Thalassoroseus pseudoceratinae: one gene and its partner. Each later gene encodes a partner of the first gene's protein in a complex. Links are inferred from orthologs where the notes say so. Each region holds a gene or a part of one and is shown on either strand. Other genes may lie near its edges.

What was found.
Region 2: the proteins of G6R38_RS05360 (region 1) and smc are in contact, whole or in part, in a crystal structure (PDB 3ZGX), measured with the Bacillus subtilis proteins. The link is inferred for Thalassoroseus pseudoceratinae from one-to-one orthologs.

Annotation. Positions count from the first base shown.
Region 1 is NZ_JAALXT010000001.1:1,429,676-1,437,220, forward strand. The notes cover bases 2,577-5,444. They hold G6R38_RS05360 (segregation and condensation protein A), read right to left. Parts: upstream 4,501-5,444; coding sequence 3,652-4,500; downstream 2,577-3,651. Other genes in these bases: G6R38_RS05350 (RraA family protein), read right to left, coding at 2,577-3,036; G6R38_RS05355 (hypothetical protein), read right to left, coding at 3,011-3,559; G6R38_RS05365 (carboxypeptidase-like regulatory domain-containing protein), read right to left, coding at 4,674-5,129; G6R38_RS05370 (DUF1559 domain-containing protein), read right to left, coding at 5,366-5,444. In the rest of the region: G6R38_RS05335 (BlaI/MecI/CopY family transcriptional regulator), read right to left, coding at 1-225; G6R38_RS05340 (GNAT family N-acetyltransferase), read right to left, coding at 330-800; G6R38_RS05345 (DUF1501 domain-containing protein), read right to left, coding at 805-2,184; more of G6R38_RS05350, read right to left, coding at 2,302-2,576; more of G6R38_RS05370, read right to left, coding at 5,445-6,352; G6R38_RS05375 (SMP-30/gluconolactonase/LRE family protein), read left to right, coding at 6,591-7,545. UniProt on the Bacillus subtilis protein: Participates in chromosomal partition during cell division. May act via the formation of a condensin-like complex containing Smc and ScpB that pull DNA away from mid-cell into both cell halves.
Region 2 is NZ_JAALXT010000001.1:1,121,924-1,130,952, reverse strand. The notes cover bases 1,647-5,998. They hold smc (chromosome segregation protein SMC), read left to right. Parts: upstream 1,647-1,979; coding sequence 1,980-5,798; downstream 5,799-5,998. Other genes in these bases: G6R38_RS04185 (carboxypeptidase-like regulatory domain-containing protein), read right to left, coding at 5,838-5,998; G6R38_RS04195 (flagellar basal body P-ring protein FlgI), read left to right, coding at 1,647-1,852. Also shown: more of G6R38_RS04195, read left to right, coding at 1-1,646; more of G6R38_RS04185, read right to left, coding at 5,999-6,317; G6R38_RS04180 (DUF1559 domain-containing protein), read left to right, coding at 6,632-7,660; asnB (asparagine synthase (glutamine-hydrolyzing)), read right to left, coding at 7,756-9,029. UniProt on the Bacillus subtilis protein: Required for chromosome condensation and partitioning.

The DNA of each region.
Region 1 (7,545 bases):
ATAGCAGAACGGTCGTTCCGACTTGGTTTGATCGAGAAAATTCTTCTCCATTAAAATCCGAACCAAGGTGGCCACCGTCGTGTAGGCCAGCTCTATCTTCGAGGCGGCCAGCCGGTCTCGAACTTCCGCAACCGTCAATTCGGAATCAGTCTCGGGCAAGTCCCAAAAAATCTGCATGATTTCCAGTTCTCGATCTGTCAACTCTTTGGCACGCGGCCGAGCCATCGCCAAACCTCCACATTTGGTTTTTTAGATTTGGTTTCATAGTAATCACGATTACGGAAACGTCAACAAGAATCTCAGAGAAAACTTTCGGCGGGAATTCGCAATCAGACGGGAAGTTCGCGGGCCATGCGATAGTTGACCATTTCCACGCCGCGACAAACCACGATCTGCCGTTCCAGCGTTGCAAAACCGTGACGTTCAAAGAAGGGGCGGGCGGTGATGCTGGCTTCCACCGTGAGTCGCGGCAGCGACTGCCGAGTCGCTTCTTCGAAGATGGTCGTGATTAACCCTCGACCAATTCCGATCCCCTGATGATCTGCCGACACATAAAACCGATCGATGTGCCCGTTTGGTTCCAATTCACCAAACCCGATCGGTCGCTCGTTCTGCTCCGCGACAATGACGAATCGCCCGGTAAACCGATCGGCCCAGGCGATGTCATCAATGTCGTCCGACGCCCAAGCCTCAATTTGCTCAGGCGTGTAGTCGCGGCAGTTGATTCGTTGAATTGTATCGCGAAAGAGAGACAACAATTCGGATGCATCGCCCGCTTGATAGGGGCGGAGTTTCCACATCGAATCAGAACAATTCCGAGATCGGTTGGCCGCCTTCTTCGACGATTGGGATCGGCCGACCTTGCGGGTTTGTCCAATGTGATTGGAGATCGATGTCGAGATGTTGGAACACCGTGGCTGCCAAGTCTTGTGGACGAACGGCTCGTGATTGGATCGCTCCACCTTGCCGATCGGTACTACCGATGGCTTGACCGTGATTCAATCCGCCACCGGCGGCGAGCATCGACATCACCGGCGTCCAGTGATCGCGTCCCAATTCATTGTTGATTCGTGGAGAGCGTCCGAATTCGCCCATCATCAACACCAGCGTTTCGTCGAGCAATCCCCGTTCTTCCAGATCGGTGACCAAACCGTACATGGCACGATCGACTCGCGGCAGCAGCGGTTTCAATCCCTTCTCGATTCCGCCCCAACGCACGTTGTCGCCGTGGTGATCGAAGTACCCCCAGGCACCGCTAACCAGCACGAAGGACACACCGTTTTCCACCAAACGCCGAGCCAACAACGCCTTTTGTCCAACGCTCGTTTGCCCGTATCGTTCTTTCAACTCCGCTGATTCATCGTCCAGACTGAACGCTTCTTGAACCTTGCCGGAGAGAACCATGTCAACCGCTTGCTGTGTGAAACGATCACTTTGAGCCAACGTGTTGCTTTGATCCAAATCCTTCTGGAGACGATCAAACTGCCGACGCAAACCCGCCCGATCTTGCAAACGATCGACAGAAACGCCTTTCGGCATGGCGAACTTACCCGCGAGTTCCATTCCCTTCACGGGTTCAAAATCTGAGCCCATCATGCCTGCACCGTACACATCGGCGGCCCAGCTATCCGCGAGCCCGACAAACGCCGGCATGTTGGGATTGTTCGAGCCGCGAAACTTCGCCGCAATGGATCCCATCGAAGGATATCCGGCCCCGTCTTTGCCATCGTTCGTGCGACGTGCCAGGGGATTTCCGGCTTGCATCGTGATTGGCGTGTGATTACTGGCCGTCGTGTCCACAGAGCGAATCACCGACAGGCGATCTGCAATCGATGCTTGCAACGGCATGTGCTCCGAGAATCGCACGCCCGGAATCTTCGTTGCAATGTCACCAAACGGACTTCGGATTTCGACGGGAGCATCCGGCTTTGGGTCCCACATGTCAATTTGACTCGGTCCGCCGGACAGCCAGAAGAGAATCACAGATTTCTTCGGCGTTCCTGTCGGACTGGCTGCGGCTTGGCGAAGCACACTCGGAAGCGACAACCCCGCCATTCCGGCTAAACCGGTCTGCAAGAACCAACGTCGCGAACCACCCACGCGAATCAAATCCCGTGCGGCGGGCGCAAACGGAGAACGGGCAACTTGTTGGGCGTGACTTGCAGCATGCGGTGAGTGAGTCATATTCCGTACTCTCAATCGGGCGAGATCGATGGGGGGAGGCGCGTCAACAAATACTCTTATCGACAGTTTAACAAATCAACATTCGTTGTCACGTCCGAATCTCACACGATTCTCGATTCATGATTCCCCACGAAGACGCTGGGTGAGTTTCGCAATCACAGCGGCACATTCTTTGCGAGCTTCCGCAAGCCCACTTGGAGTAACATTCCCCGCTTTACAGTAATCCAGCACGATATCCTCAGCGGCCATCAACTCTTTGCAAGCGTCCGGAATCTCGGAGGCGATTTCGGGGGGAATCGTGGAAACACCGTTCAAGTCGCCGTGAAGCAGGTCGCCAGGATAGACGATGATCCCGCCCACACTGATCGGCACGTTGATATCTAAAATATGACAGTACCCGTGTGAGCAGGTTTCGCCGTTCGTGAACACTGGGAAGCCGAGAGCTTCGACTTGGTCCAAATCCCGACCCGTGCCGGAGGTGATCAGTCCTTTTGCTCCAAAGGCCTGGTAGGTCGTACACATCACCTCGCCGAATGTCGCGGAGGTCGTGGGTTCATCGAGATCCTGAAACACGACGACTGGCGGACCGGGAAGTTCGTCGAACCGGGCCACTTGTTGATCGAGACTCGCATAAACGTCGCCCCCGCGTGGTGGAGCCATCGACCGAAACTGCGATGTCAACGCATATCCCACCATCGGCGGCATCTTGGGGAAACTCGCCTTGATGGAGTGGTTCATGTACCCCGTGTTGCGAGGGCGAACGTCCCATAACTCAATGACATTGCAAACGGTCGGTGTATCGTACTTGGCGAGAGCGGCAAGTTGGTCATTGGTCAGGCCGGGAGTGGTCATCGTGGAGTCCTGCTTCGGTGGTGAATTCTGGATCGGCAACGAGGTCTTCGTCCGTCAACGACGGATCAAACCTCGGATCGAGCGGACCACCATACCAAACATTCACACCGACGGCACCCAAACCCGCGATGAGCAGCAACAGGTATCCCAACCAATACGCGGGCAGTGATTCGAACTCCCAACCGTGATGACCGGCGAACACACACGCCAATCCAACGACCAACAAGAAACCGAGAGAGATCAACCGCCAACGGCAGCGTTTTTGAAGCAGTTGTCGCGGTGCCGAGATCGATTCAGCAATGTGATCGGCCACGAATTTTTCATCGGACTTCTGGCCCAACCAGGCCAATCCCAGGACAATCGGCCAAGCCACGACTGCGAACAGCAACCCCCAACCAAGATCCGGTTGTCGATCGTCAGTCAATAGCCCCACCACTAGGACCACCGTAAGCCCACCAAACAGCAGGTGGATTTGAAAGGCGTCGCCACTGCGTAGGAATCGACGGAATTCGGGCGAGAACATCGCTGCCCTCCGGCATTCAATCAAGAGAGTGAACCCAACGTGTTCCCAGATCGTAAAACGAACGCTGGCGAATTTCGAGTTGGTCGACTCAATCAAGCCGCCTGTTGTAGCGGCGGCTCTTCCTCGGAGTCGTCCGGAGCTTCTGTTTGCTCGGTCGAGGGTTCTGCCTGTTCAGGCTGGGGTTGCGGTGCTGGTTCTTGTTCCGATTCTTCCAACGGTGGCAAGACGGTGATTTCGCCGTAATCGGCGGGCTGCTCGGCTCGGAAGCTGTAGTGACGGATCAGCTCTAGAATCGCCAGAAACACACCGACAATTCGGCTACGTTCGTTTTCGCCTTGGAAGAAATCGCTGAATTTCACACGCCCCGACTTCATCACGCGATCGCGGATGCGGTCCATGTGGACGGAAATTGGGGTGTCGTCGTAGCGGATGTTCGCATGCGACGGTTCTTCCGTCTTCGTCTTGACGATTCGCCCGAGAGCACTCACCAAGTCCCACAATTCCACATCACGAATGTAATCGGCCGACGGGTCCTTGCCGCCACGCGGACGGTCGTCGGTCAAACGTGGGAAACGTTCCTGCCAGATCGCCGCTTGTTCTTCGAGTGCCGTCGCCGCTTCCTTGAACTTCTTGTATTCCAACAATTGCTGGATCAGTTCACTTCGTGGATCGCGATCTTCGGTGTCGTCTTGCGATTCCTCAGGACGAGGCAGCACCTCGCGACTCTTAATCTCAACCAGCGTGCTCGCCATCACGATGAAGTCGCCGACAAGATCAAGATCGATCCATTCGAGAACTTCGAGAAACTCGGCAAACTGGGAGGTAATCTTCGCGATCGGCAATTCGCGGATATCCAGCTCGCTCCGCTCGACCAGGTAAAGCAATAGGTCGAGCGGACCGCTGAAAATGTCTAATTCGACTCGGTACAACGCAGTAGTCATCGAAGCCGATCGGGGGAGGAGTTGTTGGATTCCGTCGATACGCAATCAAACGCTGTCTGCGCATCGATCTAGAATCGTTATCGTCACCAGTACCGTCACGACTTGAATAATTCGCAAAGTCGATGCGGTCAACCCAGCTTCTCCGAGATCGGCCCCAATCCGCGAGCTTCCGCTCAATCCGTGAGTTCAAACTTGAAATCGTTCTCACCATCTTCCGCCACGCTCGCGGTGAGTTTCGACTGATCAAAGTCGTTGTATTTCGCCGGTAGCTGATTTTCCTCGGTCGTCGGCGGAATCACGCCTTCGGGATCTTTGATCTCCGGTTGGTGAACGACGATCTTGGAAATCCGCACCTGGTGAGACCCGGGAACCGCTCCGTCGCCTGGCTCGTAAGTGGTGAGTTCAAACCGACCCTCGGCATCGGTTTTTGCATACGCGGGACCACCTTTGGCCGACGAACGGAAAACCACATCGGCTCCCTCGACCGGATCACCGTTATATGTGACCGTCCCGGAAACGGGGACGACTTTGGGTCGATCTTTGGTCCATTGATCTTCCGTTGCGCCCCCACATCCCACAGCAATCACAATGGGCAACATGCAGAAAAGAGCAAGAATCCTCGAACGCATAAACATCGATTTCCTCAGAGTTGTTTGATTCACACCGTGTCGGACGCTCATCCCCAAACATTAGGGAGGCCCGGATCGACGGTCGTTAATTGAAGAGACTCCGGCGGCGACGATTGCAACCGGAGTCCATAAATTTCCGCAAGAATTGCAGGACACTCGAACACAGTCGCTGTTCGACTGGTTCAGAGCGGGTTCTGTTCTACGTCTTTCGCAGACACAGAATACGGTCATCCGGTTTAGAACTCGCTGATGACTTCGCTTCCGCCCTTGGATCCCAATGCTCCCCACACACCATACGGGCTCACGCCGCCGGTGACAGCGGTTTGCGTGAGATCGCCGGTGTTGATGTTTTCACTCACAAACCGGACGGATGCATCACACAGCAAGACCTGAACCCCGCCAGGGTGAAGACTGCTAGCGGTATACAACCCACCACCTGACTGCGAACTGCAAGTCGGTCCGTTCGGGGGGAGAATCGTCGTCAGCCCGACATACCCGGATCGGCCATCGGGCCAACGGTAGCCCGAACAACGATCGGCCGCAATCACTGGGGCTCCACTGACATACTGCCCACCCACAAATTGTGCCAAGCAGCCGGTCGGATTCGTCGTGTTGGACGAAATGTGCATGCCGAGCCGATTGTCGCCTTTGGGTTTGACGAACTCGGACATCGCAATCGTGTTGCTGGTTCCATCGGTGATATCCCGCATTTTCACTGCGGATTGCTCACCGAAGACTCCACGCACATTGCTGCCTGCCAAGTTGTAATTGTCCCCCATGTTGAACGAATAGTTGACTTCACCAAACGGGCTCCCGGCCAAGGAATCCGAAGGGCACAGCCACGCATCCACTTGGGTGGTATACGGTTGAAACGCGGTATTCCAAACGTATTGCGGGTTGGCTTGAATTTGCTCCGCCATCGCATTTTGTTCGATGTACGGCAGCAACATCACAAATCCACTATGACGCGGCGGGAGTGAGGTGCCACTCGTGTTTCCCGAGGTGATCGGTCCACCTTGCCGCGGCGGAAAGGATTTGTGAACGTCGTGATAATTGTGCAACGCCAACCCAAATTGCTTGAGGTTGTTCTTGCATTGCGTTCTTCTCGCTGCTTCCCGTGCCTGCTGAACGGCGGGCAGCAACAATGCGATCAGAATTGCAATAATCGCAATCACGACCAGCAATTCGATCAACGTGAAGCCCGAGCGACGGTCCCTTTTCATTCTCATGTCCTTGGAAAAAGATACTGACTAAAAAATCACATGGTCTGCTGTATCATAGGTGACGAATCCAACACCGCAAACACTCAGACTATTCGCTTTTTTCATCAAATTCTTATCAAAAGTTTCGTAACCTGCATGACACGACCAACTCGTTCGACGTGAAGACAGTTCGGCGGTATGCTGATTTCTTGATCTGACTATTTCAACATCATGACTCGACCAAGCCACGGAGCCGCTCATGGATCAAACTTCAGGAACTCCGACGACAAAAACGCAGGATTCGTCCGTTAATCGCCGTAGTTTTCTAGCCGCGACGACTGCCGGAATTTTGGCTGCGAAGTCAGCTCTCGGACGTGATTACGGCCCGGATGCCCCTCCGGTGCGGTATCCTGATCCCGATATTGTGACGCTGGACGATCGGTTCAAAAAATACGCCCTCGGCAACACGCCGATTCAACGGATTTACCATAGTCCCGATTTGCTCTGGGCCGAAGGTCCGGCTTGGAATGGCGTGGGAAAATATCTGGTGTGGAGCGACATCCCCAACAATCGCCAACTCCGCTGGATGGCCGAAGACGGACATGTGAGCGAACGCTTCCGCTATCCTTCCGGCAACAGCAATGGGAACACATTCGATTTCCAAGGCCGACAGATTTCCTGCGAACACGGCAACCGACGGGTCGTGCGGTATGAGTATGACGGTTCCGTGACGGTCCTCGCCGACTCCTACAACGGCAAGGAATTCAACGCCCCCAACGATGCCGTCGTGCATCCCGAAGACGGAGCCATCTGGTTCACCGACCCCGGTTATGGCAGTCTGATGAACTACGAAGGCCACAAAGCCGACACCGGTTCCGTCCAACCGAATCAGAAGGAAGCCGTCTACCGCATCGACGCCAAGACGATGAAAGTCGAGCAGGTGACCGACGAAATCTTCAAACCAAACGGGCTGTGTTTCTCGCCGGATTACAAGAAACTCTACGTTGCCGACACCGGTTCCTCGCACTACCCGGAAGCGAAAAAGGAAATCAAGGTGTGGGATGTCGTGGATGGCAAGAAATTGGCAAACGGCCGCGTGTTTGCCTCGATGGACTTACAGATGGGAACAGTACGCCGCCAAATGACCCCCGAAGAATCGCGTGAGTTCTCGGAGAGATTGCGATCGGCCGGCAGCCGCGAGGAAGCTAACAAGA
Region 2 (9,029 bases), 310 kb from region 1 along the record:
TGGTCTATTCGCCCGCTCGCAGAGCCCTGACGAAGATCTCACACTCGAAACCACAATCGAAACTCCGATGGTGGGTGACTACACCACGATCGAAGGATTGCATTTCATTACCTTGGAAGGTGTGGGTCTGGTTGTCGGTCTGGATGGCAATGGCGGTGACCCGGCTCCATCACACTATCGTGAGGCGCTCCTCGACGAGATGCGGCGTCGCGATATCAAGAACCCGAACCAGTTGCTTGCATCGCCCGATACGGCATTGGTTGTGGTCCGGGCCTATCTTCCACCGTTGGTTGCCAAGGGCGATCGGTTCGACGTGGAAGTTCGGGTTCCCGGTAAGGACGACACGAAAAGCCTGAATGGTGGTTGGCTATACGAAACGTACCTCAGCGAACATGCGGTCGTTCCCGGTGAAGGTGTGATGACTGGTCGCGAGTTCGCGATTGCATCGGGACCGATTCTGGTGTCCGCCAGCGAAGGCGATCGTGAGGAGTTAGCCGGTGTCCTCAAACGCGGTCGGGTTCTCGGTGGGGGCGTTTCCAAAACGGAACGTCACCTCACGATGTACCTGCGAAACGATTTCGCCAGCTTCCGGAACTCGGTCCGTATCGCGGACCGAATTGGAAAACGCTTCTACCGCTACAACCGAGCCGGTATTCGCGAACCGCTGGCGGAAGCCAAGACTCATCAACGAATCGAACTCAAACTGCAACCGCGTTACAAAGAGAATTATCCACGATTTCTCCAAGCCATTCGGCACATTGCTTTCCGTGAAACCGATGTCGCCAAGCACGTTCGGGTGGAGAAACTTGCTGACAAGTTGAACAACCCACCGACTGCGGAGAAGGCGGCGTTGGAGTTGGAAGCCGTCGGGCGGGATTCGATTCCGATTCTCCGAGACGCTTTGGAAAATCCGGACTTGGAAGTGCGATTCCATGCAGCGATGGCGATCACGTATCTGGGTGAGCCAGACGGGATCGATGCTCTTGTCGAGGCCGCTCGGGACGAACCCGCATTTCGTGTGTACGCTTTGGCGGGACTGGCAGCAACGGAAGACGCAACCGCCCACGTCGGTCTCCGAAGTTTGCTAAGCAGCGACAGTGCGGAAACCCGTTACGGGGCGTTTCGGGCATTGTCCGTGTTGGATAAACGGGACCCGTTCATCGAAGGCGAACCGTTGCCCAGTATCGAGGATGCACAATTCATGTTGCATGCCTTGGATACAGAGGGCGAACCAATGGTTCACCTGACCAACCGCAAAATTGCGGAGGTTGTGATCTTCGGAGCTGGGCAGAAGTTTGAAACTCCGATGGCATTGCGAGCCGGGCGACACATCCTCGTGACCGGGTCGCCGGGAAGCTCCACTGTCAAAATCAGCCGATTCCAAGTGGGACGGACCGATCAAAAACGGGAAGTTCCGAATCGTGTTGTGGACGTCGTCCGTGCCGTCACGGAAATGGGAGCCACCTATCCAGACGTCGCCCAATTGCTCACGCAGGCGGATATTCAGCACAACTTGGTTGGTCGTCTGGAAGTCGATGCGCTGCCGAAATCGGGTCGAATCTACTACCGGGATGCCGAGAAAACATCCTCTTCGCGAGTTGGTGGAAGCGGTTTGCTACCGAACCTGTTTGAAGCTGGCGAAGAAAAATCATCCCGCGAACGAAAATCCCGAGATGACGACGAAGAAGAAGAATTGCCCTTCGATGAGAAAGATGGGCAAGCTAGCGTGACTGATAAATCTCCGATCGACGACGAAGAAGGCGAGAATCTCGAAAACGCTCTTCTCCAAGATGAAAGAAAATGGTACGACCCACGTCGACTGTTGGGCAAACCCCAACTCAACACGGACTGATCAGGAGTTAAGGATCGGGAGTCGGGATACGAACGGCAGAGGTACTCTGCATCGCCTATCCTGATTCCCGCGACTTGATCCCTGTCACCTGACTTGCGATCACTTGAACAGGTCTTGAACTCAGACCATGCTGAAATCCCTTGAACTCTTCGGCTTCAAAAGTTTTGCCGAGAAGACGCGGTTCGACTTCTCGCCCGGCATTACCGCCGTGGTGGGACCGAACGGTAGTGGCAAGAGTAACGTTGTCGATGGCATCAAGTGGATTCTTGGGGATCAAAGCGCGAAGAGTCTTCGCGGCAAAGAGATGACGGACGTCATCTTCAACGGCTCCAGTGGCCGCAAAGGAAGTAACTTTGCCGAAGCCACGCTGACGTTCGACAACACATCCGGCTTTCTGCCAATTGATGCCCGTGAAGTGGCAATCGGTCGACGGTTGTGGCGGAACGGCGATGCGGAATACCTGATTAATCGACAAACGGCTCGGTTAAAGGATATCCGCAGTCTGCTGATGGGGACCGGTGCCGGGTCCGCGGCGTATAACATCATCGAACAAGGCCGCGTCGATCAAATTCTGCAAGCCAACGCAGCGAATCGGCGGGTCATCTTTGAAGAAGCCGCCGGAATCAGCAAGTTCAAGGCACGCAAGGCGGATGCCCTGCGGAAGCTGGAACGTGTCGATCAAAACTTGCTGCGTTTGCGGGACATTGTCGAGGAAGTCGAAAACCGCCTCAATTCTCTACGCACACAAGCCGGACGTGCGGCCAAGTATCGGGACACGTCCGCCGAGTTGAAGAAACTTTGGCTCGGTCTGGCTGCGGATGATTATCGCTATCAATCCGAAGAACTGACCCACCTCGAAACGGAACTGTCCGAGTGCGGACGCCGATTGGATGAGGTCAACAGCCGTCATCAGGAATTGGAATCCCAGCTTTCCGCGCTCGACGTTGATATCGCCGAAGTGGAAGACCGATTACGTGTGGAGGAGCAAGCCAGCTCGGCTCAACGCGAAACACTGGCCGGTCACGAGACAACCATTGGGCACCAATCTTCGCGGTTGGAGGAGTTGGAAACCGAACTCGACCGATTGCGGCATCAACGCACGTTTTTGGCGTCGCGGGCGGCGGAGGTGATCGGCGAGATTGACCACGTTCATTCGCAACTCATGCAATTCGAACAAGAACACGCCGAACGCAAAGGCCGTCTCGAGCAGTGTCTCGCGGAAATCGCGGAGTTGAATCACAAGATTCAGAGCGAACGCGACACGGTTGAGGAATATCGGGAACAACTCCTGGAACAGATGAAGGAAGCGTCGGTTGCCGCCAGTCGCGCGGACGGGTTCCGTCAGCAACTGAAAGCCATGAGCGAGTCGAAAGTCGGCGTGTTGGCACGTCGGTCACGAGTCGCGGAAGCCGTCAACGCGTGCGAGGACGAATGCCGCGGTCGCCGCGATGAATTGGAGACATCCGGGGAACGGGTGGTGCGACTCGGGGACCGAGTCCACGAACTCCATGCCGAACGTCGTAAACTTCTCGAAGATCGGCATTCGTATCAGCAGAGTCTATCTGACCTTCGCGAACAACGAAGCGGTTGGCAAGCTCGCAAGAATGTGCTCGACGATCTCGAACGACGGCAGAACGGTTTGGGTGTCGGCGTGAAGGAACTTCTGCGTCGCGCGGCCACTCTCGATCAACCGCCTTGGAACACGATTCATGGCAGCGTTGCAGAGCTGCTAGAGGTTGAGTTGGAGCACGCTGCGATTCTCGAAGCCGCTCTTGGGCCACGTTCACAATACTTGGTTGTGGATAATCTCGATTCACTGGTCGACTATTTGACGAGCGGTGTTTGCGACATCACCGGCCGCGTGGGGTTTGTAGATCTCTCGGCTTTGACGCCGGAATCTTTGGTCGAAGTCGCTGAAGACGAAACGGGGCAAACCGTCGCCGCCGCCACACGGGATCTGTCTGGCGAACCCGGTGTGTGTTATCGGGCCGATTCTCTGGTCAGTGAGTCACCACGGATCGCGGACCTGCCATTACGGTTGCTGGCGGATACCTGGGTCGTCGAAACTGTTCAAGTCGCCCGGCAGTTGGCGAACGGTGCGGGGCATGGTTGCCGGTTCGTCACGCTGCAAGGCGAGTTACTCGACGCCGATCGCAATTTGGTCGTCGGTACATTGCAAATCGAGACGGCACTTATTCCCCGCAAAAGTGAACTGCAACGACTGAAATACGATCTGCAAGAAGTCAGTGAACTCATTGAGCAGCGGGAAAACGAACTGTCTGGGATGGCTCACACGCTGACGAGCTACGACGATGAACTGGACGACATCGACCACACACTTCAAGAGGCTGCGGACGAACACAATCAATGCAAGGCCGTCTATCACGCGGAGACTCAAGAGCTCGCTCGCTTGTTGCGTGATCTCAACGCGTTGGATGAAGAAGTTCACAAAATCACACTCGACGAAGAACGAGTCACCGCGGAACTGCAGCAAGCCGAAGCGGCTCACGCGGCTGCGGAAGAACAACTCGAAGGTTTGCAAAACAACATCAGCCAGTTGGAATTCGACTTGGCTCGTTCGGAGCACCGTCTGCAAACCTTGGAGAAAACCAAGACCGAGGAACGGCTCAGCACGGTCAAGCACGAGGAACGGCTTGCCGGAATGCAGCAGGCGTACAAGCGGTTGGAGGAGGATCGCACCACGCGACTGCAACAGCGGGACGAAGTCGAACGACGTTACGCGGCGGCGATGGCGAAGCGACAAGATATCACATTGCATGTGCTGAACACGTCCGCCCAGCTCGCTGAGTTGGCTTTGGAACAAGAATCCGTTGGTACGCGTGTCCGACAACTCATGGCTGAAAAATCCGATTTACGCGGACGCCGGAGCGTCTTTTTGAAGGAAGAAACCACGCTCCGCAGCGAACGCCGAGATCTGAACGACCAACAGCACCTGCAAGAGATGTCGGCCCGTGATATTCGTCAACGGCTCGAATCCATGGCCGAGCGAATCCGCGAAGAATACCAGTTGGAGCTTCACGAAATTGTTGCGTCCGATGCCTCGGCGTATCACGATTACCTCAACGAAAATCATCCCGGTTGGCAGCAAGCGGGTGACGATTCCGTCGATACAGATGAGTCCATTGATGAATCTGTGGAGTTGGAATCCGGTGAGGAGTTCGACGAACCGGAAGAAGCTCCCCCGGTTGCCGAAGAACCGATTCCCGAGTTCGAAGAACTCCGCGACGGTTTCGAGCAGCAAGTCGACAAGTTGCGACGGCGGCTCAAAAGTATGGGCAACGTCGACACCGAAAGTCTGGGCGACCTCGAAGAAATGGAGGCCCGCTTCGCTCATATGAGCACGCAACTCGCGGACCTCACCGAAGCCAAAGCCGCCCTCGAAGAAATCGTGCGGAAAATCAACACCGAAAGTAAACGGCTATTCGTCGAAACGTTCGAGTTGGTTCGCGGACACTTCCAACACCTATTCCGGAAAGCGTTCGGTGGGGGTGACGGCGATATCGTCCTCGAAGACCCCAACGATGTGCTCGAATGTGGGATCGAATTGATCGCACGTCCGCCGGGTAAGGATCTCAAGAGCATCTCGCTGATGAGTGGTGGCGAGAAAGCCCTGACCGCGTTTGCGCTATTGTTGGCGTTGTTCAAAACGCGACCGAGCCCGTACTGTCTGCTCGACGAAGTGGACGCTCCGCTCGACGAAGCGAACGTCGGGCGATTGGGAGCACTCGTCGAGGAGTTCAAGGGCGAAACGCAGTTCATCATCATCACGCACAAGAAGCCGACGATGACCATTTCCGATGTCATCTATGGCGTGACGATGGAACAATCCGGGGTGTCCAAACGCATGTCCGTTCGCTTCGATGACGTCAGCGACGACGGCGAGTTCAACACAGACGGCGAGGACGACATGGCCCAAGCCGCGTGATATCCAGCTGAGGCCATGTGTTTCAGAGCGAATTTGGAACTACTCGATCGTGAAGGTTAGTTCCTGTTCCTCATCGGTTTCCAGAATTGTCGCTTTGAGCGGTGACTTCGCTGGCTCTGCGTACTGCGGCGGCAACAGGTTCTTGGGCGTCGCAGCGGGTTGGCCAGGGACCGGCGGTTGATAGTCGCTTTCATCTTCTGACGCAGTTCCCGTTTGGGACGGTGCGTCTTTCTTAACGACCGTGACAACATACGCCCCGGGAACCAAGCCGTCGCCCTGTTCAAAGGTCCGTGGCTCTGCTTGCCCTTGATCATCAGTGATCGCAGAACCCGCATGGCCATTCGCTGGATCGGTCGGAATAAAAGCGACCGTAGCCCCCTCGACTGGTTCTCCTCCCTGTGTGACCGTAATCGAAACCGGCGTCGTTTTGGGGCGGCCCGGAACTTCCGGCGATCCACCGCAACCACTGGAAATGGCCAGACACACAGTACTCATCAGCATGAGTTGAAGTTTTAACATTTTCACCTCTTGAATTTTGTGGGATACGAGTTCTAAAATATTTATGAAGATTTCGTATCACTGTTATAGATTTTTCCAATCCATCTTGGCCAGGGTGAGACGGAAAATGCAGTGACCAGTTTGGATTCGATTCCACGACATCCCCTTCCTACACACTTGGATGTCGTCCGGCGAGCACAGACGAAGCCACCAACCTAACGGCTCACACTTGGTTTCCACACAGACCAAACCCTCCGAGCCGGAGTGTACGAGTCCCACCAATAGTCGAGGGAATCACTCCCTCTGTTCCTTCCTTCTTGATTTGGAGAGAGTCTATGTCCACCCGCCCCTTGCGTCGCGGATTCACCTTGATCGAATTGCTGGTGGTCATTGCCATCATCGCCATTCTGATCGCCCTGCTCTTGCCTGCCGTTCAACAGGCCCGTGAAGCTGCTCGCCGAACACAATGCAAGAACAACTTGAAGCAACTCGGCATCGCGTTGCACAACTATCACGATACCCACGGTGGATTCGTCCCTCGGAAATACGGTACGGCAACCAACAGCAACCGCTTGAGCGGTTTCTACGGTTTGTTGCCTTTCATCGAGCAAGACAACTTGTTCAAGCAAATCCAAGCAGGAGACGCTTCCACACCTCCTGGTGGACCAACCGCATGGTCTGGGTGGTCAGTTTGGAACGTGAAGATCGACGGTCTTCTTTGCCCGTCCGACGCGTATCCGGAAGGTGTTCGTCAGACCAACTACGCATTCAGCGTTGGCGATAGCCACATGAACATCCGCGACACCAGCAACCTTCGCGGCATTTTCATGTTTCGGACTTCAACGCGGATGGGTGACATCACCGATGGAACCAGCAATACCATAATGATGAGCGAACGCGTGAAAGCCAACTTCGGAATCGGTGGCAACAATGGTGCACAGCCGATCGAAGGAACCGCGACGAGTGCCACCATCAATCCGCCTGTGAATTGTCTTTCGCTGACTTCCGGGAACACCTTTGTCACGCCCAGCAACGTCAAAGGCCGCTTTGGAACTTCCTTGTGGGACGGTCAACCGGAACGCTGTGCGTTCAACACCGTTTTGCCTCCCAACTCACCTGGGTGCACTGATGATGCCAATGTGAATGCCGACTCGGTCAACGTCTTGCTGCCAGCCAGTAGCCGTCACTCGGGTGGTGTGAATGCGTTGATGTGCGATGCTTCGGTTCGCTTCATCAGCGAGACAATCAACACCGGAAACCTAGGTGTTTCGCAAAGTTCTGCCAGCTTCGGTGGACAAAGTCCCTACGGCGTATGGGGGGCATTGGGAAGCAAGAGCTCCGGTGAAGTCGTGCAAGACTTCTAAGCCAAACACTACGGGGTAACATTCGAAGAATCAGCAAGGGCAGCGTCTTGGTCTTCAAGACGACTGCCCTTTTTTGCGTCCGTGACTTCTGTTGATCAGTGAGCCACACGATTGTCGGTCCAGGTTCCCGCGTTTTCGAGAATGAAGTCGGGGTCTTTGAACTGCTCGCGAAGAATTTGCTCGTAGATCGCCGCTTCGGTTTCGCGACTAATCGGTGTCGGAGAGTTAGCGACCAAACCTAACGCTTGATCGAGCACACCGACCGTACCGGTGCCTTCGTCGAATTGGGCCTTCTCCCGCCAAACCAGTTCTGGGGGCAACAAGTCCTCGCAGGCTTTGCGGAGAATCCACTTTTCAACTGTCTTGCCGGTGGCTTCGTCGGTGACCCGCATTTTGAGGGATGCGGGAATCGACTGGGCGAAGTCGATCAAATCGCGATCCAGAAATGGCGTGCGGGCTTCGAGTCCCTGAGCCATTGTGATGCGATCGACCCGTTGCAAATTGATGTTGTGCATCGACTGCAACGACCGTGTGAGTTCCTCGGCGAGTTCGCGGGGGGCCGTCGCGTAATCGTGATGGTACGCATAGCCGGCGAATAACTCGTCGGCTCCTTCGCCGGTGAGCGTGGCTTTCACATGTCGGCGGGCCAGCGTGGTGGCGAAGTGCGTCGGCATTGCGCTGCGGACGAGGTCCACGTCGGCACTCTCCAAGTGATAGATCACGTGCGGCAACGCATCCGCCAGGTCTTGCGGTGTGAACGTCAACTCGTAGTGATCGGCTCCGATGTGTTCGGCGACTTGTCTCGCAGCGAGCAAATCGGGACTGCCTTCCACACCGACCGAAAACGTTTTCAATGGTCGATCGATGGCCTTTGCCGCGAGAGCCGCAATAATCGAGGAGTCCAGCCCGCCGGAAAGAAACGAACCTACTTCAACATCGGCGACCATCCATTTCCGAACAGCGTCTTCCAAGACCAACCGAAGTTCACGGTAAATCGCCTCGATGTTTACACCGGGATCGATGTCGGCGGCACCATGCGGAATTCGTGACCATTGGCGGAAACCGTCGATGCTGTCGAACATGCCACCGGGTTTGATGGCCTGGATCGACTTCAATCCGAGACCGTCGAACGCCTTCAATTCGGACGCGAACGCCAGGCCCTCTTCAAATTCGGCCACATAAAGCGGTTTGATTCCCAATGGATCGCGAGCGGCAATAACCCGATCTTTCGTCGCGAGGACGAATGCGAACATACCATCCAACCGAGCCACCCAGCGGAGTTGGTCGGAGCGAAAGAGATGCAAAATCGTTTCGCTATCGCTTTCGGTTTCAAATGCACTTTCGCCGAGGATCGCCCGCAGATCGGCGT